Regions from separate parts of the Brevibacillus sp. AG genome, predicted to be linked through region 1. Evidence: riboswitches for the same ligand, from Rfam matches in the RefSeq annotation. Region 1 holds a riboswitch; each other region holds the start of a gene.
The links. Region 1 has a riboswitch for S-adenosylmethionine ahead of POF51_RS01885 (ABC transporter permease). Riboswitches for the same ligand answer to the same signal wherever they lie in the genome.
Positions count from the first base shown of each region.

Region 2: it holds a riboswitch for S-adenosylmethionine, as region 1 does, so the genes downstream of both, POF51_RS12300 (BMP family lipoprotein) here and POF51_RS01885 (ABC transporter permease) in region 1, are expected to answer to the same signal.
Region 3: it holds a riboswitch for S-adenosylmethionine, as region 1 does, so the genes downstream of both, POF51_RS06255 (aminotransferase class I/II-fold pyridoxal phosphate-dependent enzyme) here and POF51_RS01885 (ABC transporter permease) in region 1, are expected to answer to the same signal.

Region 1 covers NZ_JAQMYO010000001.1:416,498-427,185, forward strand. Annotated here, with positions in the region: gene POF51_RS01855 (helix-turn-helix domain-containing protein) at 242-1,630, opposite strand; gene POF51_RS01860 (aminopeptidase P family protein) at 1,904-3,166, opposite strand; gene POF51_RS01865 (peptide ABC transporter substrate-binding protein) at 3,379-5,010, opposite strand; gene POF51_RS01870 (ABC transporter ATP-binding protein) at 5,038-5,994, opposite strand; gene POF51_RS01875 (ABC transporter ATP-binding protein) at 5,987-7,009, opposite strand; gene POF51_RS01880 (ABC transporter permease) at 7,023-7,970, opposite strand; gene POF51_RS01885 (ABC transporter permease) at 7,975-8,907, opposite strand; SAM riboswitch class I at 9,017-9,121, opposite strand; gene POF51_RS01890 (sulfite exporter TauE/SafE family protein) at 9,242-10,033, opposite strand; gene POF51_RS01895 (MBL fold metallo-hydrolase) at 10,065-10,688, opposite strand, start outside.
Region 2 covers NZ_JAQMYO010000004.1:196,678-207,365, forward strand. Annotated here, with positions in the region: gene POF51_RS12290 (DUF3298 and DUF4163 domain-containing protein) at 1-124, opposite strand, end outside; gene POF51_RS12295 (methyl-accepting chemotaxis protein) at 280-1,755, shown strand; SAM riboswitch class I at 1,889-2,011, shown strand; gene POF51_RS12300 (BMP family lipoprotein) at 2,213-3,241, shown strand; gene POF51_RS12305 (ABC transporter ATP-binding protein) at 3,380-4,909, shown strand; gene POF51_RS12310 (ABC transporter permease) at 4,884-5,954, shown strand; gene POF51_RS12315 (ABC transporter permease) at 5,941-6,855, shown strand; gene POF51_RS12320 (sulfite oxidase-like oxidoreductase) at 6,897-7,562, shown strand; gene POF51_RS12325 (nucleoside phosphorylase) at 7,564-8,289, shown strand; gene POF51_RS12330 (ArsR/SmtB family transcription factor) at 8,586-8,930, opposite strand; gene POF51_RS12335 (SulP family inorganic anion transporter) at 8,955-10,679, opposite strand.
Region 3 covers NZ_JAQMYO010000002.1:263,932-274,619, reverse strand. Annotated here, with positions in the region: gene POF51_RS06300 (CapA family protein) at 1-216, opposite strand, end outside; gene POF51_RS06295 (MBL fold metallo-hydrolase) at 311-958, opposite strand; gene POF51_RS06290 (hypothetical protein) at 1,022-1,522, shown strand; gene POF51_RS06285 (hypothetical protein) at 1,576-2,115, opposite strand; gene POF51_RS06280 (hypothetical protein) at 2,198-2,644, opposite strand; gene POF51_RS06275 (DinB family protein) at 2,782-3,258, shown strand; gene POF51_RS06270 (PhoH family protein) at 3,594-4,928, opposite strand; partial or broken gene POF51_RS06265 (YhcN/YlaJ family sporulation lipoprotein) at 5,131-5,727, shown strand; gene POF51_RS06260 (trans-sulfuration enzyme family protein) at 5,759-6,946, opposite strand; gene POF51_RS06255 (aminotransferase class I/II-fold pyridoxal phosphate-dependent enzyme) at 6,943-8,106, opposite strand; SAM riboswitch class I at 8,201-8,320, opposite strand; gene POF51_RS06250 (pyridoxamine 5'-phosphate oxidase family protein) at 8,395-8,853, opposite strand; gene POF51_RS06245 (DUF5665 domain-containing protein) at 8,992-9,333, shown strand; gene POF51_RS06240 (hypothetical protein) at 9,343-10,688, opposite strand, start outside.

The DNA of each region.
Region 1 (10,688 bases):
AAATTGAATAGAAAAAAACATCCTATCGAAAGGATGTTTTTTGTTTGTCTTATCAACTCTTTCTAAAAATCTGCACCATGCTGATAATTAACAACGTGTGGTGTGCCAGACTTTTGGGGTTCGTAAACGATGCCACTGCTAAGCCCAAACGTTAGAAGAACTGCTAGGAATACATATTTCATTCTTTTTCATCCTCTCTACTTATCATCTTTTTAGTGATTGTTGATACATCATCCTACAACTAGTTTATAAATGTAGCTTCGGCCTTCTTCTCTCCAATTACAATGGCTTGATATTGGAGAATGTGTGATGGCGAGGCAAGATGGCGATATTTTTCAAATAACTGCACACATTGCAGAGCATCATAATGGCGATTCATCAAATCCGATTGAACTAAACAGTGTAGGGTTTCATTGAGTCCACTTTCAATGCGTCCCTTTGTAAAATCATATTTTGCTTTTTGATATCGATATTGGAGGTGCTGAACCATATTAACCAACAATGTTCGTTCATGAAATCTAGCAATATCTTTAGAGAGACGTAATAAAACTTCATCCACGCAAAAATGATATTTATTAGCAGCTTCCATAATCGTAACGAGGCCCGGAAGTATTTCAGCAGGCTGTTCCGCTAGATAGTCGGTATATTCCTTAATGATTTCTTCATTCCCCATTAATACTTCCAGTGTGTAACAATTCGCCTTCGCAAAGACTGCAAACCGCTCAACGATTCTTCTCCCTTCCTCGTCAAGAAGTTCAAACCAATGTAAATCGGCGTATGTTTGTACATATTCTTTGGATTGGGAATAACCGCCTTGCATCTGTAGGACCAAGCCTTTATATAAATAACCCATTCCATAGTAGTAGACGAGCGGACGTTCTGTTTTTATCAACTCTGCCTCTCGATTTTTTCTACGTTTTTGCAGCTCCTCTTGATAGATAATTTTGGAAAGCACTCTTAGCTCATCTGCGTAAGTTTCCGCTTCACTCCATTTTTGCAAAGTGAAACAAACCTTAGCCAAATTAAGTAAAGCGTCTAATTGATCCGTTTCTGGTAATCGCTTTCGATATGGGGAAAAGCGAATAACAGCCTTCTCATTTTCATCAGCATTTGTCCCGAGTATTGCCTGAAATAACCGGTAGTGACTTATCACAAACTGGGTAGAGTAGCTATCTTTCTCGTTCTCAATTACGTACTCATAGAATGGCACCGCCTTTCCCAGTTTCCCATCCTCGTATAATTGCTCTGCCACAGTAAAAAGGATGGAGATATTTTTGGGATTCTCCAGCAATTGGGAGGCAACTGCTTCAATGCAATCCTTTCGTCCATTCTCGGCGCTTCGAATTAAGTAAGGTATCAATCGGGGGCGCGAGATTTTCCCTTCATATAAACATTCATCGGGGTATAATTCATACAACCAGCCAGGCTCGTAGTCAAACACGGCAGCGAGTGCGTCTAATTGACCAATGGTGATAGCCCGAGGCGGGTTTCCATTTAGAATCTCGCTCAATGTTCCCGGATTAATTCCAGTTAGATCCCCTAGTTTGCTCAAAGTATAACCGCGCGCTCGCCGATGTTGTTCGATTTCTGACCGCAGCGACTGGTGCATTGTCCCTAGCAGTCCCCCCATAATGGATCACCCTCTTATTTTTCCTTTATTTTACAATCAAATCATTTATTATGGAAGGTGCACGAAATATTTCTTTATCATTTTAATCGTTTTTGTAAGAGGATGTTCACATGCAAATAACCATAATAGAGATTGCTATGGTTATTTGCATGTGAGCGTGTGCGGCTGCACAGATTCTTGGGATTGTGGGGAGTACCTTAAATTGGAAACTATGAGAGTTTGGAATTGAAGCTAGTGACCGTAATGGATGAACTCATTTGCTCCAAGCGTTCCCTATTCCTTTTTCCCGATCAACAATTCCACTTCTTCGATTTCCTTCGGGATCTGCGATGAGAGCACCTCGCAGCCGTCTTCTGTTACTAACACATTATCTTCAATCCGAATGCCAATCGCTTCTTCCTCTATGTACAGACCTGGTTCAATCGTGATCACCATACCAGGTTGCAAAGCAACATTGTAATCCGGGATATCGTGCGTATCCAGGCCAAGGTGATGAGACACGGGATGATAATAGTATTTGGACAGCTCACTGCTCTCTTGGATGAGACCGAGACGTAGCAGGCCATCTGTCAAGACATGTTTCGTGACATCATTTAGTTGTGGAAGTGTGACACCAGGCTTCACTGCTTCGATGGTCTTGATTTCTGCTTCGAGCACGAGTTGATAGATCGCTTTCTGACGCTCTGTAAAGCGACCGTTCACGGGAAACGTTCGCGAAATATCAGCCGCATAGTAGTTCGATGTTGCACCGAGGTCGAGGAGGACCAAGTCACCATCTTCCGAACGCTGATTATTTGCTTCATAGTGCAAGATAGTAGCATTGATCCCACTAGCAATAATGGGTAAATAAGGAAGCTCGCGAACACCATGCGATTTCAACGCGAAATCATAGTGCGCCTCTAGCTCATATTCCATGATTCCAGGACGTGCATGCAACCACATGCGTCGGATTGCTTCATCTGTGATCGCAATCGCCCGTCTAATTTCTTCGATCTCAGCCGGGCTCTTCACCTTGCGCAGTTCTTTCAGCCATGGGCCCGCATCGTGAATCTGCAGGTTCCGGTATTTCTTCTGCGCGTCTTCGGCAAAAGTCTCTGCAGGGGTCACCTCATCGCTCCACAGATAGCGATACAAGTCAAGATAGAGGGAGTACTTGCCTTCGCAGCGCCTCATAAAGGTTCCAAATGACTCTAGCCACTCATCGAGATAGTCGAAGTGTTCGATACCAGACTGCTCCTTCGCCTCTTGATCCGATAAAACTGCCCCTGTCCATTTCGCTTCCAGTTCATTTGGGCGCTGAAGAAATAACGTTTCGGTCACGATGCCAGCGCGTTTCGTGATCATGAGAATGAGGTTACTGCGCGCAATGCCAGTTAGATAATAGAAGTTGCGGTTCGGGGTAAACGGATATTTATCGTCATGGCTGCGTGTCTTGACAACCCCTGAAAATAGTACAAGCGCGCTGTGATCAGGCATGTTTTCTGCGAGTTTTTGACGGCGATTGATGAACTCTTTTGAATCCATGGTTATTGTCATTTGTTTTATACCCCTTCGCCTTAGAGTTCAGTATAGTCTGATAATTATCTGCCGATTTCACTTTTGATAGCTCGTCATATCTCCTCCGTTCTTCTATATTTTAGGATACTTTCATCATTTGGGAAACGACTTTCGTAATAAAGCTATTATTGAGTCCATAAAACAAGGAGCAGTTGCATTAGGCAAGCTGCTCCTTGTTTTAGTAGATTACGTTACTCTGCGACTCTTTTCGCCCAGCGCAGGTCCGGTGTCCCGGTTACACTAAAGCGGATGCCTTCGATCTTTTTGCTGTTGAGGTAGTTTTCGTTATTGAAATAAACCGGGATGACGGGCATGTCCTGCATCAAAATGGTTTCAGCGTCGTGCAAAAGCTTCATGCGTACTTCCTCGTTTTGTTCGACCTTCGCTTTTTCGATCAGCTCGTCAAACTTCGGATTGGCCCAGTTGGTGAAGTTGCGGGAGCTTTTTCCTGTGTACAGCTCCAGCATCGCGAGCGGATCTAGGTAATCGCCGCCCCAACCCATACGGGCCATCTGGAAGTTTTTCTGCTTGAACGTATCGATGTACGTCTTCCACTCCTGATTTTCCAGCTTCACTTGGACGCCCATGTTTTGTTTGAACATTTCTTGCAGCGCTTCGGCGATCTTCTTGTGGTTTTCCGCGGTGCTGTATCTCAGTGTAATTGGAGGAAGCTCTGTCCAGCCTTCTTCCTTCAAGCCTTCAGCTAGAAGTTGCTTCGCCTTGGCTGGATCAAACTGATAGTAAGGTGCCACTTCTTCTCGGAAGTCCTTGCCCGAAGGAGTTTTCACCCCGAATGGCGTATAACCGTACGCCGGGAGCTGGCCTCCCTTGGTCACGTTTTTCGTCAGGATATCCCGGTCGATCGCGTAGGAAAAGGCCTGACGAATTTTTGCATTAGTAAACGGCTTTTCCTCTACGTTGAACGTGTACGTATAAATGCTGTAGTCCGGGAATGATTTGTACTCTTCTTTTTCTTTTTCCTGCTCAATCACGTCGATCGGCAGCGAGTCAATCAGATCAAGCGCTCCTGTTTTGAACATCTGGTAGTAGGTGGTTGCTTCGTTTACCATCTTGAAGTGGACGGTGTCCATCGTTACTTTTTCTTTCTCCCAATAGCTCTGGCTTTTGGCGATTGTCAGCTGACTGTTGTGGTCCCAGCTCTCTACGGTGTACGGGCCATTGGTCACGATGCCTTTCGCTTCGGCCGCCCAGTTTTTGTCTGGATCCACGACTTTCTTGTTCACCGGCAGATAGGCGCGACTCATCATGATTTTCGGGAAATAGGTGATCGGGTCTTTCAGTCCGACGATGAGTGTTCGGTCATCCTTTGCCTTGATCTGAACGTCATCCACGCTGCCTTTGCCTGTGTTGTATGCCTCCGCGCCTTGTATGTAGTAGAGTGCGGATGGTTCATAGGCGGCGGTCTGTGGATTCAGCACGCGCTTCCAGGAGTATTCGTAGTCATGTGCCGTTAACGGATCGCCGTTCGACCATTTCATTTCGGGGCGCAGGGTAAACGTGTAGGTTTTTCCGTCCGGGGAGACGTCCACCTTTTCTGCTGCGCCTTCGCTGATGTCTCCATTTTCGCTGTAACGGTACAATCCTTCATACAGATGGTCTATCACCCAGTACGAAGTGGTATCGGAAGCGAATGCCGGGTCTAATGTGTACGGTTCGCCCCGCAGGTTAGTGGTAATGACTTGTTTGACGGCTGCTCCCGTCTGTTGTTCGGAAGACGCAACCTGTTTATTGCTGCCGCACGCAGAAAGCGCAGGCACAGCGAGCACCAGCAATGCGGCAATAGCGAGTAATCCCTTTTTCATTATGATTTCCTCCTTGTTCTCCTCTATCTACTGTACAAGATGGCAAGCGATCCAGTGTCCGTGCCTCACCTCCTTCCAGACCGGCGCTGTTTCGGCACAAACACCTTGTGCAACCGGACATCTGGTGCGAAACGGGCAACCACTTGGCGGATGAATGGGGCTGGGCGGTTCTCCCGTCAGTACTATCTGCTCCCGCTCGGCGCGCTGGGCTGGATGGGAAACCGGCATAGCCGAGATCAAGGCCTGCGTGTACGGATGTAGCGGTATGGCAAACAACTGCTCGCTCGGTGCAAGCTCCATCATCTGTCCCAAGTACATCACGCCGATCCGGTCGCTGATGTGCTTCACCATCGACAGGTCATGGGCGATAAACAGATAGGTGATAGACCGCTCTGCCTGAAGATCGGCTAAAAGATTGACGATTTGCGCTTGGATGGACACATCCAGTGCAGAAATGGACTCATCTGCCACGATAAAACTCGGCTCCACCGCAAGCGCGCGGGCGATGCCGATACGCTGCCGCTGTCCGCCGCTGAATTCATGCGGAAAGCGTTTTGCGTGGCTTGGGTGCAATCCTACTAGCTCCAGCAGCCGATAGACGCGTTCTTCTCGCTCTTTTCCTTTTGCCAATCCATAGGAGTCGATTCCTTCTGCGATAATGTCGCCCACTCGTAAACGCGGATTGAGTGAGGCTTGCGGATCTTGGAAGATCAGCTGCATGTGGCGGTTTGCTTCCCGTCGCTCACGTCTATCCATCCTGGCGATGTCTTTGCCTTGAAACAGGATGCGCCCCGCACTAGCTGGGTACAGGCCCACGATAGTCCTGCCCAGCGTAGACTTGCCGCAGCCGCTTTCCCCAACGATTCCGAGCGTCTCCCCTCGTCTGATTTCAAAAGAGACTCGATCAACAGCTCTTACCTGTTGTCCCCCGCCAATCTCAAACGATTTAGCGAGATTCTCCACCCCAACAATGTTGTCAATCATGTGTCTCCCTCCCTGCCATCATCCACGCTTCTGTTCTCATGGCACGCGGGTCGTTCAGCCAGCAGCTTGCCTCATGCTGATTGAAAAACGAATTCGCTTGCGGCATATGCTCCAGGCAAATTTCCATGGCAGACCGGCAACGGGCAGCGAACGGGCAACCGGCAGGCGGACGAAACAGATCCGGCGGTGTCCCTTCGATGGGGATCAGCCGCTCTTTTTTACCTGCATCGAGACGTGGCACAGACTGCAATAGCCCTTGTGTGTAGGGATGGCGTGGATTGTCAAAGATCTCTCCCACCGGGCCGCTTTCCACCACTACGCCTGCGTACATTACCGCTACATGGTCGGCCACCTCTGCGACGACGCCCAGATCATGGGTGATCAAAATGATCGACGTGTTCAATTGTTCCTGCAACTCTTTCATCAGACGAAGGATCTGTGCCTGAATGGTCACGTCGAGCGCCGTCGTCGGTTCGTCGGCGATAACCAACTGCGGTTGGCAGGCCAGCGCCATGGCGATTCCGACACGCTGCCGCATGCCTCCGCTTAGCTCGTGAGGATACTGCTCAAATCGCCTCGCCGCCTCCGGAATGCCTACCCTTGCAAGCAGTTTCAGCGTCTCTTCCTTTGCTTCTGTCTTCGTCTGCTTTCGATGTTTGATCAGGCCTTCCGCAATCTGCTGGCCGATTTTCATCGTTGGATTCAGCGAGGTCATCGGGTCCTGAAAGATCATACCGATCTGCGACCCGCGAACCTGCTGCCATTCCAGCTTCGTCAGCCCAGTCAGTTCACGCCCGCGAAACCGAATGCTACCGCCTTTTACCTGACCGGATCGCGGAGGTATCATTCCCAGCAATGCCCGGGCGGTCACACTTTTTCCGCAGCCGCTTTCTCCGACAATTGCCAATGTCTCCCCCTCCTTCACAGAAAAGGAAACCCCTCTTACCGCCTGCACCTCTCCACCGTACGTGCGAAAGGAGACGCGCAACTGATCTACTTCCAACAATGGCTTCACGATGTACTCCTCCTCATTTCCTGATCCGCGGGTCCAGTGCGTCCTGCAAACCGTCCCCGAGCGCGTTGCACGCGAACATGGTAAGGGAAATCATAAATCCCGGAAAAAACAGCCGCCACCACTGTCCGCTCAGCATAACCGCCAGCGCGTCGTTGGCCATGGTTCCCCAGCTGGCGGTTGGTGCCTGCACTCCCAGCCCAAGAAAACTGAGAAACGATTCTGCGAAAATCGCATGTGGTATCGTAAAGGTCAAGTTCACGATGATGACTCCGATCGTATTCGGCAACAGATGTTTAATGATGATTTTGGCATGAGAGGTACCCAGCTTTTCTGCAGCCAGCACAAACTCCTGACGCTTGATCTGCATGATTTGTCCCCTGACCAGACGGGCCATGCCGACCCAGCCGGTTAGTGAAAGGGCAATAATGATCGTTGCGAGTCCAGGCTCCAGAACCACCATCAGCAGGATTACCACCAGGAGATACGGAATGCTGTACAGAATTTCAGCCAATCGCATCAGGATGTTGTCCACACGGTCGCCCAGCTTGTTCCTCCCTGCCATATAACCGGATATCCCGCCGATGCATACACCGATCACTAGGTCGATAGCAGCTGCCGCCACACCAATAAATAAAGAGATTTGACCGCCTACCCAGGTACGTGCCCACATGTCCCGACCCAAGTCATCCGTTCCAAACCAGTGCTCGCCCGACAGTGGCAGATTTCCCTTCGTTAATGACTGTTCATGCGAGCTGTGGGGAACGAGCATCGGACCGATAATCGAGAGGGTCACCACTGCCAAGAGAAGGAAGAACCCGAGCATTGCCAGCTTGTTACGGAATACTCGCTGCAATACCTCCTGCCAATACCCAAGACTGGGACGTTCCCGAACTTCCTCGGATAGCCGGGTTCGGTCTACTGGTCGAAACAGCGAATCCAGTTGAGTTGCCTGATTGGCCATAACGCTACTTCCCTCCACTCGTCAATCTGATGCGCGGGTCAATCACCCGATACAGCAGGTCGATGATGTACAAAGTAAAAATGAGGACAAAGCTGTAAAATACTGTGGTGCCCAAAATAACAGGGTAATCGCGGTTAAAAATACTTTCCACGAAGTATTTGCCGAGCCCGGGAATGGCAAAAATCTTTTCCACCACAAAGGTTCCGGTCATCAGGTTGGCAAACAGCGGACCGATAAAGGTAAGAACCGGCAATATGGCATTGCGCATCCCGTGTCTAACGACAATGGAAAAGGTGCCAAGCCCTTTCGCCTCCGCTGTGCTTATGTATTCCTGTTGCCAAACCTCAAGCATGCTGGCTCGTACGAAACGAGCGATAATGGCGAGCGGACCGATAGCGAGCGCAAGCGTTGGAAGAATTGAGTGTTCCCAGCTCCCCCACGCAGCAACGGGAAACAGCTCCCATTTGACCGCCAAGTACTTGATCAACAGTGGCGCCAGAATAAAACTGGGGACGGAGATCCCGATGATGGCTGCAAACATAGACAAGAAATCCAGCGTTCGATTGTGATAGAGTGCCGCTACGATTCCCAGTGTGATTCCACCTGCTAGCGCGACAATAAACGACTGGAGTCCCAGAACAGCCGATGCGGGAAATCCTTCTGCAATCAGCGTGTTCACATCCCTCGTCTTGGACTGGATAGAGGGCCCCAAGTCAAATTGCAGCAATCCTTTTAGATAGAGCAGGTACTGTACCGTGATTGGCTGATCCAGGTTGTACTCCGCCCGCATGTTCTTTACCACTTCTTCTGGAAGCATTTTGGCGTCAGACGCGAACGGGTCACCCGGAATCAGGTGCATGGTCACAAACGTCACCGTGACAATGATCCACAGCGTAACGATCATGAGAAGGCCACGCTTGACCGCATAATGAAGCACGTTGTTTCCTCCTTCACACAACACATAGTAAAAAGATATGAATACTAAGGATTATAAATATAGAAAACCCCTCTCCGAAAAGAAGAGGGGCGATTGCACGGTTCCCACCTTCTCATCTCGCAGAATAACTCCGCAGGAATTAGCACCGTAAGGTCAATAAGACCAAGGTTGCCGGGTTTCATCGGGCCAGCCCCTCCACCACTCTCGATAAGAATGTTCTATGAAATTTAATTTCATCGTAAAATTCTTTTTTATCTTATCACTTTACTCGGATATGTCAATGCTGTTCAATGACAATTGATTTTTCTTTATAATTTATGGAAAAAGTAAATCTTCACACACGTGTGGATATAAGGATGTCAGCCCAAATCTTAATTGTGGTAGCTAGGATCAACAAGGCAAGAATGGTCTGGAGAATCCGGGTGCCCAAACGTTTGCTGACCTTCGTACCGAGTGGCGCTGCCATGATGCTGGCGATTACCATGATCACGGATGGCCACAGCAATATGTCCCCCGCCATCCATTTCCCTATCGTCGAACCGATGGAAGAAAGAAAAGTGATGGCAAGAGATGAAGCAATCGTAACTCTTGTCGGAATCTTGAGGATGGTCAACATGATGGGAACCAAAATAAAAGCGCCAGCTGCCCCGACAATTCCGGAGGCGCCTCCGACAATCAAAGAGGATAATACGGCTGTTGGTTTATGAAAGATAACCTCGGTCTGTTCACGTCCGTCCATCCGCTTTTTTGGCAGAAACATCAAGATTACAGCAATGGTGGCCAAGATGGCGTAAACGATATTGATAGCATCTGCCGAAAGAAATTTTCCTCCATACCCTCCAAGCAAACTCCCTACAATAATGGCACTTCCCATATACACAACGAGCTGGTAATGAATAAGCTTATCTTTGCGCAGAGTCCAAACAGCAGCTAGGGTGGCAAAAAATACTTGGACTGCACTTATTCCGGATACTTCGTGAGCCGTGTAAGCAACGAATCCAAGGGCGGGCGGAATGTACAGAAGCATCGGATACTTGATGATGGAGCCCCCGATTCCGACGAGACCAGAGATAAATGATCCCGCGAAACCGATAACAAACAGTGTGATCACAAGGTCGATAGTCATACGCTCACCCTTTGCAATACCTCGCTTCGTTTTATCCTCGTTCTACGATTGCCAAGCCGTCTATTTGCCATTTCAAGATTCCGCCGCTCAAATTCATGACATCCTTGAATCCGTTTGCTTTTAGAATGCTTGCGCCAATAGCGGATCGGGCACCGGAACGGCACTGTACGAGAAGCGGCTTATCGAGAGGAATCTCATCCAGCCGCTTGGCGAGCGTACCGAGCATGATGTGCTGTGCATCCGGAATGTGCCCTTCCTTCCACTCAGCCAGATTCCGTACATCTACTACGTGTACTTCTCCCTTTTCCACCCGTTCTGCAATCTCCAACGGTGTTACCTCTTCGATTGTCTCGAGTGAAGACATTTCCCTTTCCATTAACTTGCCACTGTCGATAAAGCCTGTGACATAATCAATCCCTACGGAATGCAAGGCTTGCAAAATCCCGTCCCTATCATCTGGGGTGGCCAGGATGTGAACCGGGCGATCGTAATCGACAATCCAGCCCGCCCAGTTGGCAAATGACTTGTTAAAAGGAATGTGAAGTGTTCCCGCCAGATGCCCCTTCGCAAATTTCTGAAAAGGACGCGTATCAATAATCTGTCCGTTTTCCAGCGATTCCTTTACCTGTTCAAACGAGTTGAACTCTTGAACAAC
Region 2 (10,688 bases), on a different contig from region 1:
CCCGGTTGGTATCTTTTTCCGCTTGCTGGTTGGCTAGGCCTGCCAATTGCGGGTAGTAAATGGTGGTGTTCTGACGGCTAATTGTCCGTGTCAGCACGGTAGCTGGCAATTGATTGAGTTCCACTTTTCTCCGTTTGCCTCCTGTACGTGTGAGTTGTGTAATAGCCTATTCGAAATTGTTTTTGGCTGTTCTCACTTTTTTCACAAATTTGGCAAAGGTTTGGCTATATAATGGGGAAAGAATCCGATACATAAGTAAAAAGGAAAAGGGGGGCAATTATGATTCAATTGATTCGCAATACCTTGACTGACAAAGAAGGCTTTATGATTTTCATCCTATGGAATCATTTGTGGATGGCGGGACTCATTGCCTACCAAGTGGATGTGAACTTCTGGAAAGTGACGTCCTTGGGATTGCTGGTCACTTTAATTGTTTCGCCGTATTATTTCATTCGCAAAGATAGTCATGTCATTCGTTATCTGGTAGCAATCGGACTTATGTTTTATGCTATTTCCTTCGATCACTTTACCGATTACCAGGAGGTTACCTTCCTCGCCTTTATCGTCATGGGCTTTTTGGCAGCCTATTTGGACTGGAAGCTGGTAGTTACAGCGGGAATTGCCCAAATCATCGTTACGATTGTTGGATTTTATACGGGAACCTACGAGATTTTCGAAGGTGATTTTTCGGAGCTCAATTTGCTTATGCGTATTGTCACGATTCTCATGATGATGGGAGCCGTCACGTATCTATGTCTCGCCGGACAAGCCTCCTTGCGAAAAGCTGATGACGCAAGGCAGGAAGCGGAAGAGAAGGAGCGCCGTCTGGGAGAAATGCTTTTGAACATCCAGCAAATGACGGAACAGCTGGATCGTACAAGCGATCATGTGCATGAGCATGCGGAAGGTACGAAGCGCAATACAGATGAAATGATGGTGGCCTTTAAGGAAGTCGCTACAGGTATGGAATCGCAGGCGAATTCTACGGTGAAAATCGAAGAAGAGGTTCAATCCATCGACCAGGAAATCGAGGCAGTCACAACACAGACCAACGCAATGAAAACGGAATCGCAACAAAACAACCGTCGTCTGACTGAAAGCGTTCAGATGATGAACGAGCTGTCCTCGCAGATGGAGCAAATTGTGCAGGCAGTCAATGTAGCAGCCTCCACGATTCACCAGCTCAATCGGCAGGCGAACCGTGTAGAGGAAATTGTTGGCGCTATTAATCAGATCGCGACACAAACGAATCTCTTGGCGCTGAATGCGGCGATTGAATCGGCGCGTGCAGGCGAACATGGACGGGGATTTGCTGTTGTAGCGGATGAGGTACGCAAGCTGGCAGAACAAAGCGCGACAGCTACGCAGGAAATTACCGACATTCTGAAATCACTCCACCAGGAAAGTGAGAATGCGGTGCAGCATATGAGCAATGGGGAAACGTCTGTTGCAAAAGGCCAAGAACTGGCCGTGAAAACAGTGGCCTCCATCGAAGCAGTGCGTGCCGGGATGATGGCCTTCCTGCAAGCAGCTGATCAAGTAAGCTCCAGCATGGACCGGGTAAAAGTGCGTTCCGGAGAAGTTGCCATCGAGATGTCGACCATTACAGCTGTAACCGAGGAATCGGTAGCCAACTTAGAAGAGCTGTTTGCGACAGCAGAAAACCAGCATCAAAAAGTGCGTGAGATTACGGAAGAGCTGGGCGAGCTGAATACGTTGTCTCATCGTCTCCAGCAAACCTTTCACGTGAAATAGGTTTCTCGATGCTGGAAAGACGACTGTTTAAACTTTTATTCACTTTTAGAAGTGTTTGGAATTGAGAAAAAAGAATTGCATTTTCGAACCGTTCTGCTAGAATGAATTCCATTGTAACTAAATATATTCACCTACCTTATCAAGAGCGGCGGAGGGACTGGCCCGATGATGCCCGGCAACCACTGATCATGTCTATGCATGAACAGAAAGGTGCCAATTCCTGCAAAACCTGTACCATGGTTTTGACAGATGAGGAAGAGAACGGCTACGTACGCAAACTCTTCCTCCGGGAAGAGTTTTTTTGTTGTATTTGTAAAAGGGGAGGAGTAAATAAACGAACAATAAATTAATTTTATAAGAGAATATTCGTAAATACTATTGAAAAAATGGGTAAAAAGCCGTACATTACCTAATAGGATAAAGAAAAACGTAAAGTTCGGATAGGGAGAGATACATCATGAAGAAGTTATTGCTGGCATTAACGACATTCGCAGTATTGGCAACAGGGTGCTCGACTGGCACAAGCGCACCTGCAGATCAGCCAGGAGGACAAGCAGCAGGACAAGAGGGCGCGGACAAAAAGCGAATTGCCTTGATTTTGCCCGAGAAAATTGGTGTGAACCCGTTCTTCCAACAAATGGATGATGGTGCAAAGAAAGCCGCACAAGAGCTGGGCGCAGAAGTGAAAACGATTGAATCTACGGACCATGGAGCGATTGAAGAGAATTTGCGCGTGGCTGTTGCAGAAAATTATGATTTGATCATCACTTCTTCCTTTACATCAGAGGATGCATTGAAAAAAGTAGCAACCGAAAATCCTGACCGTAATTTTGCGATTATTGATACCGTAGTGGATTTGCCAAACGTTCGCAGTGTTACCTTCCGCGAGCAGGAAGCGGCTTACCTGGTGGGAGCAGCAGCAGGTCTGGCAACGAAAACGAACAAAGTAGGTATGGTTGTCGCTCTCGATATTCCGCAGTTGAAAAAATGGACAGTCGGCTTCGAAGAGGGCTTGAAAGCGACGAATCCAAAGGCAGAACTGATGGTCAACTATGTAGGAAGCTTCACTGACCCGGCAAAAGCGAAAGAATTGGCTTTGCTCCAAGCTTCCAAAGGCGCTGACTTCATTAACGGTGCAGCAGCTGTAGGCGACCTCGGCGTTTTCGAAGCGGCGAAGGAAAAAGGCTTCTTCACAGCAGGTCAGGACGTTGACCGTACGACGATCGATCCAGAGCATATCGTTCTGTCCCAATTGAAAGGGACCGACGCGGCAGCTTATGAAACCGTGAAGAACTTTGTAGAAGGAACGTTCAAACCAGGTGTTGTTGCGTACGGCTTGAAAGAAAAAGGTGTTGGCGTAACCTATGTCACGCACGAAAGCAAAACGCCTCTGAACGCTTTTATTGGACAAGAAGTAGTGGATAAAGTGAAAGCGATCAGCGATGAAATTGTAGCAGGCACCCGCGAAGTACCAGATAAATTCTAAAAAGGTAGTTCGGTGCTGAAAAGCCAACTTTTTGAACGATTATTTAAAGCTTGTGCACAGTGATGGATGTGACCGACTACGGCTGTGTAGTCGGTCTTCCATTTTCATAAAAGGACGTACAGAAATGAGGGAGTGGGAATGACCGATCGCTTGGAAATGAGGGCCATGACCAAGAAGTACGGAGATTTTACCGCCAACGACAAGGTGTCGTTCTCACTGGCAGCAGGAGAAGTCCACGCGATTGTCGGGGAAAATGGAGCGGGAAAAACGACACTGATGCGGATGCTGTACGGGATGGAGCAGCCGACGTCGGGAGAGATCGTGTTAAACGGAAAGCCAGTTGTTTTTCGCGGACCAGAGGACGCGATTCGAAATGGAATTGGGATGGTTCACCAGCACTTTATGCTCTTCGGAGAATTCAGTGTGACTGAAAATATCGTGATCGGCTACGAGCCGAAGCAAGCGGGTTTTTTCAAAAGAAATGACGCGGAGGACAAGGTGCGTGCGCTTAGTGAGCAGTATCGCATTCCGATTCATTCGCAGACCAAGGTAGCGAATTGCTCGATTGGGGAACAGCAACGGGTCGAAATTCTTAAGGTCCTGTATCAAGGGGCGGATATTATCGTGCTGGACGAGCCTACCGCTGTACTTACTCCGCTGGAGGTACGCGACCTGCTGCAAACGATTCGAAACCTGGCAGAGAGTGGCAAGAGCGTCATTTTGATTACACATAAGTTGCAGGAAGTCATGGAGGTAGCCGATCGTATTACGGTACTGCGCGGAGGCAAAGTGACGGGAACGGTTTCGCGGAATGAGACAAATGCGGATGATTTGGCAAGATTGATGGTTGGACGTGAATTGCAGGAGCTAGCTGAGCGAGTTCCTCTGGATAAAGGCCCCTTGTTGCAGGTGGAGAATCTCACGGTTCGAGAAAAGCAGACATTGCTCGATCAAGTCAGCTTTACCGTGCATCACGGCGAAATCGTAGGAATTGCAGGTGTTTCCGGGAATGGTCAATCCGAGCTGCTACAAGCGATCAGTGGTTTGCGTGCGGCACAGGAGGGTACGGTGCGGTTAGGCGGCAAAGATGTGACGAATAAATCAGTAGCCACCATTCGGGATGCCGGCTTGGCGCATATTCCGGAGGATCGTTACCTGTGGGGAACGGCCAAACTCTCAAGCGTCGAGGAAAATGCGTTGATGGGCTATCAGAGAAAGCCTGCTTACAACTGCCGAGGCGTCGTTTTGCGGGAGAAATTCCGCCAAGTCGTAAAAGGCTGGGTTGAGCAGTTTGCCATCAAGACTGGCTCTCGGCAATTGCAGGAGCTGGCAGGGAATCTGTCAGGTGGAAATTTGCAAAAGCTGATCGTAGCAAGGGAGCTGGGACATGAAACCCCGTTTTTGATTGCGGCTGAGCCTACGCGAGGGGTGGATATCGGTGCCATGGAGTACATCCATCAGGCGCTGATTGAAAAGCGCAATCAGGGAGACGGGATCTTGCTCGTCTCCTCCGAGTTGTCCGAAATTCTCGCCTTGTCTGACAGGGTTTTGGTCATGTATAAAGGGCGAATCGCTGGAGAGCTTTCACGCCTGGAGGCAACCGAAGAAAAAATCAGCGTGATCATGGCGGGGGGAAGCATTCATGGCAGCAATCAAAGAGCTATCTAAGTCATTGGTTCAGCCGTTCTTGGCTGTCGTCATCGGTTTGTTGACCGGGGCGCTGGTCATTGCTGCAGTTGGCGAATCGATCTTGGGCACCTACCAGGAAATGTGGAAAGGGGCCTTTGGCAGTTTTTATTTCTTTACGTCTACATTAGCGAGAGCCACGCCTATCATGCTGATTGCCTTGGGTCTTTCCCTCGCATTTCGGGCAGGGGTATTCAATCTTGGGGCGGAAGGGCAAATGGTGCTGGGTGCCGTCAGTGCTGCGTTAGTCGCGATCTACTTGCCAGCACCGGGAATGATCAAAATTGTGGCGGGTATTTTCGCAGGGATGGCAGTCGGTGGGTTCTGGGCGTTGTTGCCAGGCTTTATGGAAGCCCGCTTTCGTATTCCGTTGCTCATCTCTACGTTGCTCTTCAACTATATCGCGGTATTGTTTGCGAGCTATCTCGTGACAGAGCCATTCCGGGATCGCTCAGGTTCTGCGGCACTGGCACAGACCGTCATGCTGGAGAAAAGCGCTTGGCTTCCGAAGCTGTTTGCCGGGATGAGCGTGCATGCAGGGTTTTTGTTTGCGATCGTTGCAGCGCTGCTGTTGTTCTGGGTACTTCGTTTTACGCCTTTTGGCTATGAAGTGAAGATGCTGGGTCAAAACTCGCTGTTTGCTCAATACGGAGGAATTAATCGCATTCGGGTGATGCTGACCGGGATGTTTGCCAGTGGTGGACTGGCTGGCTTGGCGGGAACCGTAGAGGTAATGGGGGCGCACTATCGTTTTGTTGACGGTGCCCTGACTGTACCAGGGTTCGCCTGGACGGGGCTGATGGCCGCTCTGCTTGCGAACTCGCACCCGCTTGGCATCATTGTGACTTCGATCCTGCTTGCTGCTTTTCAGACAGGAGCCATGGGTGTAGAGCGCAATACGGATGTGCCGCTGGAGCTGGCAAGTGTTATACAAGCCGTATTGATATTGTTCATCTCCGCCAAGTTCAGCTACGACTGGTGGAAAAAGCGGAAGGCAAAAGGAGGGGAATCGCATGGAGCTCTTTGATTGGTCCCTCCTCAGTTCTACCATTCGGATGGTCACGCCGATCTTATTGGCAGCTTTGGGTGGAGCGCTCTGCGCACGTGTCGGAATTTTTAATGTTGGCTTGGAGGGATTGGTACTGGTCGGTGCCTTTTCCGCGATCGTCGGCAATCATTTTACCGGGAATCTCTTTCTGGCCGTTTTGATTGCAGCGCTGGTCAGCATTGTCTTTTCTCTCTTATTCGCGTACATGACGATCAAGCTTAGGGCGAATGAAATCGTCGTCGGTGTGGCGATTAACTTTCTCGCGCTGGGGTTGACGACATTTGCACTGCGGGCGATCTTCGGTGTCAAAGGGGCGTTTTACGATAAGGATATGGTTGGCTTGCCAACCGTCGAGATTCCTTTCATTCACGATATTCCAGTCATCGGAGGCATTGTCTCTGGTCATTCGCCGCTCGTGTATTTTGCGTTTTTGGCTGCCATTCTGTTGTATGTGTTCTTTTATCGGACGGTTACGGGCTTCCGCGTCCTCGCAGTTGGTCTGAATCCCGTTGCGGCACGCAGTCTCGGTCTGAAAGTGACGGGACTTCAGATGCTGGCGATTGTGATGAGTGGAGCATTGTGCGGGATTGCAGGGGCACAGCTTTCACTGGGGCAAGTCACGATGTTTACAGAAGGAATGACGGCTGGCCGGGGCTTTATCGCATTGGTAGCGATGATGATGGGGCAGTCGCATCCACTCGGTATTTTGGCTTCGAGCTTTTTGTTCGGGTTGATGGATGCCCTTAGTATTCGGTTGCAGGGCTTTTCGCTTCCGACCCAGTTCACTGCCATGCTGCCATACGTGCTGACGATTGTGGCGATGTTCTTCTTGAAAAACAAGAGTCAGATCGGCAGCGATAATCAGCAGAGCACCCGTTAAACACAGGTCATATAGACAGCGAAGACAAGGGGAAATGCGCTATGAACAAGGCAGATCGGATCAAAAGAATGAAAGTACCCGCCCCAGTGGGACCGGGACTCGCCAGACGACTTCCGCCAGGACAAATCCTGACAGAGCGGTTTCCCATTTTGCATGAGGGAGACGTGCCGGTGTATGACATGAGCGAATGGACACTGCGTGTTTTCGGTGAGGTAGACCGGGAAGTGACGCTCTCCTACGAAGAGATCATGGCGATGCCACAGGTGACAGTGACGAGCGACATTCACTGCGTGACGCGTTGGTCCCGTTTTGACAATGCATTTACAGGCGTGCGTTTTCGTGATTTTTTGCAAGCAATTGGCGTGACTCCGCGAGCGAACTTCGTCATGCTGCACGGTGATCACGACTATACCGCCAATGTGCCGCTTGCGGATCTGGAGCGTGATGATGTGCTGCTGGCTCATTCCTTTGATGGAGAGAGACTGACGGATAAGCACGGTTGGCCGCTTCGCCTGGTTGTTCCTCATCTGTATTTCTGGAAAAGTGTGAAGTGGATCAGAGGAATTGAATTTATGACCGAAAACAAGCCCGGCTTTTGGGAGCAAAATGGTTTTCACTTGATCGCAGACCCGTTTCGTGAAGAGCGGTTCTCCGGTGAAGCGTTGCCGATCCCAGAGGATGAGTGGGAGAAAAAGGAGTTCGATTGAGATGTTGACGAATCTAAAGGTAGATCCAGAACAACTGCCAAAGCGCGTCATCGTGTGCGGTGATCCAAAACGTGCAGCTTTGATTGCTTCGAAACTCGACGATCAGCGTCAAATCGGGGAAAACCGTGAATATCACAGCTATGCGGGTACGTGGAAAGGCGTTGAGGTAGCGGTAGTGAGCCATGGGGTAGGTGCACCGGGAGCGGCCGTATGCTTCGAGGAGCTGGCGAAGGGCGGCGTTCAGGTCATCATTCGTGTAGGAACTGCCGGGTCATACCAAAAAGAAATCGAGACAGGCAGCCTCGTCATCAGCTCCGCAGCGGTTCGCCAAGATGGCTTGACCAGTCAGTTGGTTCCGGCGGGATTCCCGGCTGTTGCCAATCGCCATGTCGTGGACGCGCTTGTACAAGCAGCAGGAGCAAACGCATCAGACTTGAAGGTATTCGAAGGAATCACGCTGACACTCGATGTCTTTTATAGTGGGGTGTTGGAGTTCCCGCACAAGCTGTACCAAAAAGCTGGCGTTTTGGCAGTCGAGATGGAAAACACCGCTCTCTTCGTGATTGCGGCTCTCCGTGGTATGAAGGCAGGCTCTATTTTGGCGATTGACGGGTATGCAGATGCAGACCTGATCGAATCCTATAACCCGCACACCGATGTGATGGCAAAAGCCATTGAAGCAGAAGCGCTGATCGCATTGGATGCAGTCATTGCCGTTTCCCAGTAACAATAGGTAAGCCCAGGACGATTACAGGTCCTGGGCTTTTTGGTAGTTTTAAAAAGTATCGATAAACCACTAAAGCTGGTGAGAAGAAAAAGCACAGAGCTCGTAGACCTTGACAACGCCTACCCAGTCGGAATTTCAAAAAGGGGACCCGCTTGTCGAACACTTCTTCCTCGAAAAACTTCCGCCCGTAGGGTGGCTTTGGCTCGACGGTCCCCTTTTTGAAATGGAGACGAGCAGTCAATCATCCACGCTAGCGTGTCAGAGTCGAAGAGAACCGTGCTTTTTCTTCTCCTCCCCTATGTTGACTCAAGCGATGATTCCTCGTTAAAACGATCCAGCATAGAGATCGTATCAATCAGGTGATTGTTAAAAATTTGTCTGGCCACACTCAATAGCTCGATGATCATCGGATCACGCAGCGAGTAGGTGACTTTGTTTCCGTCCTTCGTTCCGTACACGATATTGTTGTTCCGCAAAATGGCGAGCTGTTGGGAAACAGCGGAGCCTTCACTCCCGATGAGTGTCTGAAGCTCGTTTACATTCTTATCTCCTTCCGCCAGCAGTTCCAGAATCCGAATCCGCAGGGGATGACCCAACGCCTTGAAAAAATTCGCTTTAAATTGTTGTAGTTCCAAATTCAATGATAGGTTCCTCCGATCGTAACATCATGTGGAAGTTTCAGTAGGAGCGGATAGACGCGTGCATTCGCGGAAGGCAAAATGCTTGCATCCGAGGCACTTCCCAGTATCCAGTAAACTGAGGGCATACGTGATCGCGTCTCCAGTATGAGCAAAAAAATGAGCTTCGCCTACGAGGCCATATAGCCCCGTACGCTGCAAGATTTTCTTGGGGCCAGATTGGATTCCGGAAATAAGGACTGTTGTCCCTTGGTCCATACATTGTTTCACAATCCGCGACAAATTCGCTTCCCCGGTCATGTCCATCAGGGGGACTTTTCCCATCCGCAGCAGCAATACCTTTGGTTGTCGTTGAAGGGTTTGCGTGAGGGAGCTTTCAAACAAGTCGGCATCCCCGAAAAACAGCGGACCCTCAATCGTGTAGATGCTGATTTGCGGGCAATCGTGCCCCTCGGTAACCATATGCGGCATGACTTTGTCGTGCTTGGACGAGGGATCAGGCAGCACCTGAGCTACCCGCAAGCTATCGCGTGTTCGTTTGACAAATAACAGGATAGACAGCACCAACCCTACTTCAATAGCGACGGTTAAATTGGTGAAAACGGTCAAAAGGAAGGTGAGCACCAGCACAAGAGAATCGCTCGTCTTCGCTTTTAGCATATGGGTAAATTCCTTGCGCTCACTCATATTCCAGGCAACCAGCATCAAGATCGGCGCCATACTCGCCAACGGAATGTGCGAGGCGTAAGGGGCGAACAGCACCAGGATGAGCAAAACGACCAGACCATGAATGATGCCAGACATGGGGGAGGTTGCCCCGGTTCGAATGTTGGTGGCTGTTCTCGCAATCGCGCCAGTAGCCGGAATTCCCCCAAATAACGGAGTCACGATGTTGGCAATTCCTTGGCCGATTAATTCCCGGTTGCTGTTGTGGCGACTGCGTGTCATCCCATCGGCGACGACAGCAGACAATAAAGACTCTATCGCTCCTAGTATAGCAATGATCAAGGCCGGACTCAGTAACTTTTGGACACGTTCCCATGTGATTTCAGGAAAATGAAAGCCGGGTAATGTATTCGGTATCTCTCCAAAGGTAGAGCCAATTGTCGCTACCTTTCCTTCCAAAAAGAGGACGGAAACGACACTGGAGACTACGAGTCCGACGAGAGAGGCCGGTATGCTACGGAAGAATCGGGGAGTCACCAAAATAAGGGCGAGACTCAAAATAGCGATGGCTACGCTGTATACATGAATCGTGTTTAGATGAAGGACGATTTCCCGCATGTTGGACAAAAAATCCTCGTGTCTTTGCAGTTGTTCCAGGCCGAGAAAGTTGGCAATTTGACCAGAGAAGATGATAACAGCAATCCCCGAAGTGAATCCGATGATGACGGGGCGCGGAATGAATTTGATCAGCCCTCCCAGCCGTAGAGCCCCCATGAGAACAAGGAGAATTCCTGCCATGAATCCAGCGAGGAGCAAGTCTGCATAACCGTATTGCATGACGATTGCAAATAATATCGGGATAAACGCGCCCGTAGGTCCCCCGATTTGATAACGGGAACCGCCGAAGAGAGAAATCAATATTCCGGCGATAATGGTCGTGTAAATCCCGTACTCAGGCTTTACTCCGGAGGCGATAGCAAATGCCATGCCCAACGGTATCGCGATAATGCCGACGATTAAGCCTGATACACAGTCTTTTCGAAAGGAAACGAGATCGTAGCCTTCGAATCTTGGTGCCCACTTCATGATTGCAAC
Region 3 (10,688 bases), on a different contig from region 1:
AAGAAGGGAGATACGCTGTTCCGGGAATCTTGATGGCAAAGTCGGAGGTTGTGTCTCCTGATGATTGGGCGCTGTCTGCGGTGGTGTTGCGGGATCAGGCGCTTTCACGTTGGGAGCTTGGTTGGTCTTATCTGCTTGGGCGATGGGTGCTGCACACCCAACCAGACTCGTGCAGGCGATAACGAGAATGAGTGCCCATTTCCTTGTTCGCTTCATAATGAATAGCTCCTTTAGTAAATGGTGACCCCTTCCTTTTCTCCACCACCTGACAAAATCCTCTCCCATATTTTATAAAGAATGATGAAGTGACTTAACGAAGCATGCCTGTGACAAACGGATTGTACGTTTTCTCGTAGTCGATCGTCGTCTTTGGTCCATGCCCTGGATACACAATGGTTTCATCATCAAGCTCAAATAGCTTGTCTTGGATACTGATCATCAGCGTTTCGTAATCTCCTCCGAAGAGATCCGTACGCCCGATGCTTTGGTTAAACAGAACGTCGCCACCGAAGCAGTGCTGGCCAATGACAAATGAACAGCTGCCTGGTGAATGCCCTGGCGTATGCAGCACCTGAATGTGAAAACCTGCCAGTTCCAGAGTCTGACCATCCTCCAGTTCGTGCTCGGCCCGCTCACATACGATGAGTTCAGGCAGATTCCAGCGTCGAGATCCGTTGAGATCAGGGTTTGTGAGCCATTCCTGCTCCAGTGGATGAATGTAAACCGGTGCTTTTGTCAATTCTCTTACTTGGTTGAGACCACCAATATGATCCAAGTGGGCATGCGTCAAAAGAATGGCAACGACGTTTTTATTTGCGAGAGCGTGAAGCAACTGATCTGGCTCCATGCCCGGGTCAATCGCAATGGTTTGGTTGGTATCGGTGTTTGTCACCACATACGCATTGGTTTGAAATGCTCCCAACGCATAGGATTCAATGGCAAGATTTTGATTCGTCATAGGAAACCTCCTTGATTTTTTGATACGATAGAAAAAACACGCTTGCAAACATGGGGGTATGACATGCGCCATATGTACGGAATTGAACTGAATGTACCAGCCGGGAAGCTCCCTGGCTTCTATGCTCAAGTCATACATAAAATCGGAGATCATGTCAATGTCTTTGATCGGGACAAACTGCTTTTTATTGTAGAGAATCAAGCCGAACTGGAGAAGCTGGAAACCATTTTGGAGAAGTCCAACATGTTAGGCGATGCCTTTTCCCTATTGCTGCTCCCGTCAGCAACCACAATCGATCAACTCGATGATATCGGTTTTGTCTCCCAAAATGAACATTTGTATGTATATGCAGATCAAGTTGCCATCGGAACGCTCGGGGCTCCATCCCACTCAGAAGATCAGTGGGCTGCTACGGAGCAACTCCGTGAACACATTTTAGGCGTAATACCCGAAAATACACAACAACCCGAAGCCTACCTGATCGATCAAAGCTTGATTCCACTGACAGAGGGAATCGCGAACGCTTATCAAGTGAAGCTCGTTTGGCACCATCCGACTAAATGAATCCTTTACACGCAAAAAAGGGAGTTCCTCATAAGCGAACTCCCATCTCCTTTTTACGATGATTTACGATCAAATCGGAACCACGCTACTTGATTGTCCACAAGACCAAAATTGGCGGTGTATTTACTGCCCTCATATACCACTTCTTGTTCGCCTTTTCCTTTTCCGTACAGCTTCTCTAGCTGTTCAGCACTGTCAAACATAGCGAGTCCTCGGTATGTTTTGAATTTTTGCCCGTCCTCACGGGGAACTCCTCCCAGCATGATTGATGTCAATTCACCTTTGTGGACTTTGATCATCATCTGGGTCTGATCAACCAGCAGCATCCCCATCACAGCATCTCCCGCACCCTGCGACATCTGCTCTACCGTGTAACTTTGCCTTGTCACCATATCCATAAAATCAGCTTGTGTCGGCTTCAAAATATCCATCGCTTCTTTTATGTTCTGCCCGAGATACATGCCGTTTACTCCGTATTCCTTTTGATTTTCAGGGTCAAATCTAGCAGTTGGTTCCGACTGGGCCGAACACGCCGCCAAGACAACAACTGTTAATACCCAAAACGTAGTCATTCGCAAGCATTTCCACATCATTCACCTGTGCCCACCTTTGCTACCACTCTTTTGGTTATCTTAGCTTATCCGGCAAGCATCGGGCAACCATAGGGAGACGAGCTTATTCTCGTGTTCCGCTGACTTTGCGGCGCGGTCGATTAGGCGGCAGATTATTGTCCACCGATTGTTTGAAGCTCTCTAGTATTTTGAGGAGTGATGCGAAAAAAGGTGAGCCAAACACCGCTACAATTCCCCACATCCAGGTTCCTAGCTGCCACGAATTTTTTACATAAGCGGATTCAGCACCAGTTAAAATGAGAGCCGGGTCCAGACCAAGCATGCCAAAAATGACACCAGCAGCCAATACGGAAATAAGCAGATTGAAAAAGCGTTTGTAGTGCATCAGTCTAGCAGCGTGATACTGATCCTCCCAGCAATTTTCTTTCGCCTCATAGTCCGTCGCCAAAAAGGGAACGACTGATTTAAAAGCTTCCGTGACACCTGCTGCCGCGCTGGACACCGCTGTTATATAAATCAAAAAAGAAATAGATGAATCCAACGTAACCATCATGCTTCCCCCCTTTGTACATATGTATGGAGATGGAGGGACAACTTGCAAATTTTTTACAGTTTGTATATTTCCCCTTTTCTGTTTATACGGTAACATGTTGGTGCATGTAAATATGAGGAAGGGCAGGGATTGCTATGCAGGACTTTTCTTTTGTATGGAATCAGTACGACTTGATTCGCGGAATGTTTTTGGCTAGATTGACGGAAATAACCGAGGAAGAAGCAGACGTGGTTCCAGATGGCTTTAAAAACAACATTCGCTGGAATATTGGTCATCTTCTCCTGACACAAGATTACTTGCTCTTCGGACCAGAAGGAATGAAATGTCCTCCGTATTACGCAGCCATGTTTGCTCCAGGAACCAAGCCTGCTGATTGGCAAAAAGAAGGACCTTCCCTCGAGACCTTAGCTGCAGAGCTAAAAGAACAACATGTGCGTATTAAAGAAGAATTGCATTCCCGATTGAATGATCCATTGCCAAAACCGTTTCAGCTAGGAGACAAAGGCACTATGCATACTTATGGGGAAATGATGGTCTTCACTCTTTTCCATGAAGGGATGCACATCGGATGTATTTCGTCATTGCGAACAGCGATCGCAGCTGCTAAATAAGGAAAATCGGACAAAAACGCGGGAATTTATTATCCGCGTTTTTCTTTTTGCCTCCGAATCTGCAAAAAATGAAAACCGCTCCAATGAGGAGCGGTCCTTGTCGAGCCCGAATTGCTTATGGGGTTCTACCGGTTATTCTCTTTGGCTCTTCAACCTCCATCGTAGAGAAAAGTAGCTAAAGGAATCGGTTAATCTCCATACGACTTTCGTCGATTGCTTGATCATGATTATCCACGGATCTTCGCCTCCTGCAAGGCATTTCGCCGTTTACTTACATGAATCATCGGGCTCGACAAAAATAGTATGACCTTCTCGCTGTTTTTCATACATCCTCTTTACAATAAATCTGCGGCCAGCTGTGCAAGCACACTCCGTTCGCCTTTTTCCAACTGGATATGTCCAGCCAGCTTTTGGTCTTTAAATACTTCTACCACGTAGGTTAAACCGTTGTTGCTCTCATCCAAGTATGGATGATCAATCTGCTCAGGATCACCCATTAGTACAATTTTCGAGCCGTCCCCTACCCTCGTCAGGATCGTCTTCACTTCATGCTTTGTCAAGTTTTGGGCTTCATCAATGATAATAAATTGTTCGGGGATGGAGCGCCCACGAATATATGTCAAAGCTTCCACCTGCAAACTACCCATGCCTGCCAAAATTTTATCCAGATCACCTGGGCGCTTTGTGTTAAACAAATATTCCAAATTATCATAAATCGGTTGCATCCACGGTCGAAGCTTTTCTTCTTTTTCGCCGGGCAAATAACCGATGTCTTTTCCAAGCGGAACGATAGGTCTTGCCACTAACAGTTTTTTGTATTTTTGCTGGTCCTCGATTTGCAGCAGGCCCGCTGCTAATGCCAGCAAGGTTTTTCCTGTACCGGCCTTACCGGTCATAGTTACTAAAGGAATATCATCTCGTAACAGCAATTCGGTTGCCATCCGTTGCTGTACGTTACGGGCTCGGATGCCCCAAATCGGATCATCATCTGACACAAGCATTTCTAACGTTTTTCCGTCCGGGTCGACCTTTCCAATCGCTGAAATAGATGGGTTGCATTCGTCCTTCAGCACTAAAAATTGATGAGGGTAAAAGCGATAGCGTGGAAAACAGGAGGCCAGCTGCAGTTTTCTTGTCGCGTAGTAGTTCTTGATGATATCGGACGCTACCATCATCTTCTGATACCCCGGGTAAATACTGGAGAACTCCCCCACAACTCGATCCGAAAGAAAATCCTCTGCGGAAATATTCAATGCATCAGCCTTGACTCTCATGAGAGCATCCTTACTTACCAAAATGACCGGTCTTGGCTGTGGTTTTCCGTTTTCCTCCTCCTGTAAGTTTAGTGCGACCGCCAAAATGCGGTTGTCATTACTCATTTCTGTGAATTGTTTCTGAAGGCGGTGGAAAGAGGAATGATTCAGTTCCACCCGAAACAACCCGCCTGTTTCGAGAGTAATGCCAGTGTGCAATTGCCCCAGCTCACGAAAACTGTCAAAGAGCCGAGATACGTACCGAGCATTGCGGCCAATTTCATCCATGTACCGCTTTTTGGAATCGATTTCTTCTAATACGACAGCTGGTATGACTATTTCGTTGTCAGCGAAAGAAAACATCGCCCTTGGATCTTGCAGGAGTACGTTGGTGTCCAGTACGTAGATTTTCTTCAAAATCTCGCCTCCTATTCCCCTTCTTATATACCCTATGCAATTTTTGGAGGGATGCTCAAGTGCGGCGACGTGATGTACTACAGTCTATGTTCAGGTAGACAGAGATAGACGACCCATTGGCAGAATGAAAATCGGCAGCCCAGAACAAAATACTTGTAACCCTGCCCTCCTCCAGAAGGAAGGCAATACTGGGAAAGGGAGAATGCCTGTGAAACGGATCATGATCTGCTGCCTCGGTTTTAGCTTGTTGCTTACAGCATGCATGTCGGGCAAAAATCCACCAGCCAATCAGGCTGCACAGCCGAAGCATGCCACTCATACGCAACGCGTTCAGCAAACAGCTCCTGAGCCTGCTTATAATCAATCTTCTCAAGCCACCGCTGATCGTCTGGCCCAACTGGCAACACGTGTGAAAAGGGTACACAGCGCGACTGCTGTGGTCTTGGGTAAATATGCTGTAGTCGGTATTACTGTAGACCCGAATTTGGATCGCCCAGAAGTCGGCGTCATTAAGTATACAGTTGCGGAAGCACTGAAAGAAGACCCTCAAGGAGCGAACGCTGTCGTAACCGCAGACCCTGCCGTCGTACAGCGGTTACGGGAAATGAGAGATGATATTCGTCGCGGCCATCCTGTTGCCGGTATTACGGAAGAGTTGGCGGATATCGTAGGTCGGATCATTCCCCAACTGCCGCGCAGTGTGCAGCCTCGCGAAGAAACCCCTTCTCAAGTAAAAGAAAAACGCATGCACAAAGAGCCGCAAGGACAAAACAAAATCAACGCAAATCGTACAGGAACCTCCTTAAAAGAAAAAGAGGTATCCCCCGGATTCAAGCCCGGGAGAATACCTCTTTTTCTTTATGGACTGGTGCTTCAGATGGCAAATGATCCAAAGCTTGCTTCAAATCTGCCACCAAGTCATCGAAATCCTCTAAGCCAGCTGACAACCTGATCAAGCCATCTGTGATTCCCCTTGCAGCTCTTTCCTCAGCAGGCATCGCTGCATGTGACATCGTAGCTGGGTACGAGAGAATCGTTTCCACTGCCCCGAGGCTGACAGCCACAATCGGCAATTTTACGCGATCAAACAATGCTTTTGCTCGCTCCCGACTCCCTACATCAAAAGAAAGAACAGCCCCATGACCAGTCGCTTGTTGTGTTTGAATCAGATGACCGGGATGATCCTCCAGTCCTGTATAGTAAACGCGGCTTACTTGTGGATGCGATGACAACCAGTCAGCCAAGCTCGCGGCTGTTTTCGTGCTGACATCTAGTCGGGCTTTCAATGTTTTGAGCCCACGCATCACCAGCCAGCAGTCCTGCACACCCAAAATCGCTCCCATGCCATTCTGGATAAAGTAGAGCTGCTCCCCTAACGCAGCCTCCCTGGTAACGGCCAGGCCTGCCACGACGTCGCTATGCCCTCCAATAAACTTCGTTGCACTATGAATGACCACATCTGCGCCAAGTTCTAATGGCCGCTGGTAATACGGGGTAAGGAACGTATTATCGACAATGACGAGCAAGCCGTGCTCCTTCGCAATACGAGAAACCGCTGCAATATCTGTCACCTTTAAGGTGGGATTGGAGGGGGTCTCCAGGTAAATCCCTTTCGTTGCCGATGTAATGGCCGCACGAACGGAATCTGTATCTGTTGCATCCACGAACGTAACGGAGATGCCCATTCTCGATAATACCTTGGTCAAAAACCGAAACGTGCCACCGTATACATCTTCCGCCACTACAACATGGTCTCCAGCTGAAAACAGCATAAATACGCTGGAAATGGCAGCCATGCCAGATGAGAACGCGAAACCGCGTGCGCCTCCCTCCAGAGACGCAATAGCTTCCTCCAAAGCCTGCCTGGTCGGATTGCCTGATCTGGCATAATCGAATGTACCTGGCTGATCGATATCAGCCTGATGAAACGTCGAAGCTTGATAAATCGGAACCGACGACGCACCTGTGAACGGGTCAATGCAAGTCGAACCGTGGAGGATCTTGGTTGCAAAATTCATCGTACACTCCCCCCTACGACCAAACTAGCATTCAATGCCTGAAACAAATCGGCTACGACATCATCTGGATGCTCGATGCCAACCGACAGTCGCAACAATCGATCACAAACACCGACATGTTCTCTGACTTCTTGCGGGATATCGGCGTGAGTCTGCGTCGCCGGATACGTACACAATGACTCGACACCACCCAGACTTTCCGCAAAGGACACGATTTGCAGATTTTGCAGGAACAATCCCACCTGTTCTGTATCGCGTACGCGGAACGATACCATCCCACTATGCCCAGTTGCTTGTTGCACCTGTATCTCATGCCCCGGATGCTCTGGCAGACCTGGATAAAATACCTCCGCCACTGCCGGATGCTCACGCAGCTTTTTCGCTACAATCAAGGCATTGGATTGATGACGATCCATCCGCAATGCCAATGTTTTCATCCCGCGAACGAGAAGCCAGCAATCTTGTGGTCCAAGTACAGCACCGATTGAATTGTGCAAAAACCGGATTTTTTCCGACAACTCTCCCCCTTTTGTTACGATGAGTCCAGCCAGTACATCGTTATGTCCTGCCAAATACTTGGTTGCACTATGTAGAACGATATCTGCACCAAGCTCCAATGGGCGTTGACAATACGGGGTTAAGAATGTGTTGTCTACAATCGTAAGGAGACCATGCTGTTTCGCCAATTGCGTTACTGCTCGAATATCGGTAATCTGCATGAGCGGATTGGTAGGTGTCTCGACGAAGATCGCCTTTGTCTCAGGGCGAATCGTATTTTTGAGTGCACCAATGTCACGCAAATCCACATACGAAAACGTCAGACCATAGCGAGAGAGCACTTGCTCGAACAATCGATAGGTTCCCCCGTACAGATCGAGTGAAACGATCAGATGATCCCCTTGGGAAAACAAGCCCATGACGGTATGAACAGCAGCCATTCCTGAGGCGCAAGCGAAACCTGCATCTCCTGATTCCGCTTCAGCGATGGTCTCCTCCAAAATAGTGCGAGTAGGATTAGCTGTGCGTGTATAATCGTATCCAGTGCTCTGGCCCAAGGCCGGATGGCGATAAGCCGTAGCATAGTAAACAGGAAAGCTCACCGCCCCTGTTTTTTCATCTCTGCCTACTCCCGCCTGAATCAATTTCGTTTCCAAATTCATGTCTGTTTCTCTCCCTCCAATAGTGTACGAGGGCATCAAAAAAGCCCTCTTTCCTCTGAAAGAAGGCTTTGTTTACGTCACCGTAAGCAAATCCTTCTCATCTTTCAGAGTTTGATAACTCTGCAGGAATTAGCACCATTATCTCCCTGTTAAAATACAGGTGATTGGTTGCCGGGCATCATCGGGCCAGTCCCTCCGCCGCTCTGGATAAGAAGATTGCTATTCAATTTGATTGACCCTAATACTAAAGGATCGGCAGGATTCTTGTCAACAATTTATTTCCACCCGTTAATTTGCATCTTTCAAGGCGGTCATCACTTGATTGTCCAGCTTCGCTGCCGCGTTTTTGTCATACGTCTTTTCATATTGTGGTTCTACGGAAATACGGGAACCGTAAAACATAATATCACGAACAGCCTCAATTTTGATTTCTGCCATGGCCAGCTTGAGCGGAACGCCTTCCAGTCGGTCTGTTTTGACGGAAGCACGACCATTTATGGCGAAAGACGAGCCGGCACCGATCAAATGCAAGACAACTTGCGGTTCCTTCGCAATATTAGCCAAAATACGTGAGCGATTATCCACGGCAAAACGAATCGTATCGGCGCTGACAGCATACGTCCAGGACAAGGAGCTGAGCGATGGTGCCCCTGACTCATGGTCTACTGTGCCCAAGGTAACAAAACGCTCCTTTTGCAAGAGCTTGAATAAATCTTCGGAAAGAGATTGGGAAACAGTTTCAGCCATTTCAAAGCCTCCTAACAAACGTTTTGTACGTTCATTTTACCCTTCGCCTAGCTGATAGGCAAACGTTTCCTCTCCACCTTGATTCTGGTTGTCTTTTTCCCTAGACTGGTAAGTAACGATACCGAATGATGGAAGGGGATGGACAGCTTGTCGCCTACAGACCGCCTCATGCAGCAAATTGATCAAGTCCTTGAAGAGCTTCAGGAAGTTCGGAAGGTAAATGAGCGGATGCATAAAATTGCGATGTTCTTGGAAGATATCCGACTAGCAGATGTGATCCAAAATTACACAGCCCCGCGCAAGCTGCTCTGGATCAATTTCCTCGCAGGTCTTGCCCGGGGTCTGGGGTTGACAATTGGTACTGCTATCGTTTTGGCTTTCCTCGGCTCCCTCTTGACGCAATTTCTTTCCATCCCCATTCTGGGGGATTACATCAGACAATTGGTGGAGTACGTCGAGACTTACAAGCAGCGGCCTTAACGATAGAGACTAGTCTCTGTCGTCGTCATGATCATCATCGTCATCATGATGTTTGTCGTGCTTTTTCCAATAGCCATACGCGTTGCCGTTGGGATGCTTATCTTTCTGCTTCCCTTTTTCTTTTTTCTTTTTGTCATCATCATCGTCTTTATCCTCATCTGTTGGCTTCACAGGCTCGACAATGACTTTTGTGCTTAATGCAACGTCAGCTTTCTTAACCAGCTTATCATCTTCATACAATGCGAATTGAATTGTTTTGGCACTAAAGGAATGATTCTTGTACGACAATGTCAGCGAAAACTCGCCTTTGTCATTTGGCTTAATCTCTTTTTTCTTCCCGTCAGGAGCGATCACATACAATTCAGTGTCGTCCTTTTTATTCCAGCCGCTTACTGTCCCCTTCACTTGAATGGACTTGGCGGCAGGATTGTTTACAGCAGTCGCCTTAATGGCATATACGGTCGCTTGATCCTTGTCAGGAGCGTTAACGATTTCTACCTGAACGGATTCGGAATCAACCTTCTTGCCATCCTCGTAAATCTCGATCAAGGCTTTTTGATCTTTTGCTGCTTGTACATCCTTTACTGAGACTGTGAAGCTGCCTACGCCGTCCCACAGCTTCTTCACGTTTGCGTCTTTTTTCACGCCATTATAGGTGACAGTTACTTTGTCTGCCCCTTGCTTGACAATTCCTTTTACTTTTAATTCCTTTTTCTTCGCATCCAATACAGACATAGTATGGATGATCATTTCCTTATCTTCTTCTGCTTTTGGTACGATCTTTACTTTCTCGCTATCAACCAGCTTGCTGCCTTCATAGGCACTCACAGTTACATACGGTTCATAGGATGCATCTGGAGCTTCAAAGCTGACCGTAAAAGAGTGCTCCTTGGTCGGAACGACTTCAATAATGTCGGAATTCGGCTTTTTCACAACCACCTTGGTGACATCCGAAGTCACAATCCCCTTTATGTACACCTTGTTATTTTCAGTCTTGGCATTTACGCTCACGATTTCTTCATCATTGTCTGTCAAGCGCACTTCCAGCCAAATATCGCTGTAGTACTCGTTGTAAATACGCTCCCACTCCGCTTTGTTTTCTTCCATATAGGTTTGCAGTTTCGTATTCAAGTTGATTTCTTCTACAATGATGTACAAGTGATCCGCTTGATTCTTCAAGAGCATGTTCAACGTGGTTGGATCATTTTGGGCAAGTTCTTTCAGATTGTAGCGCGTTACTTGTTTCCCTTCGTCATTCATGACTACCTTTGTGGCACTTGGACTAGCAATCGAGCTTGCATCGGCAAAAATTGGCGTCAAACAGCCAAGAATACCTGCAGCTGTCACCACTGCTA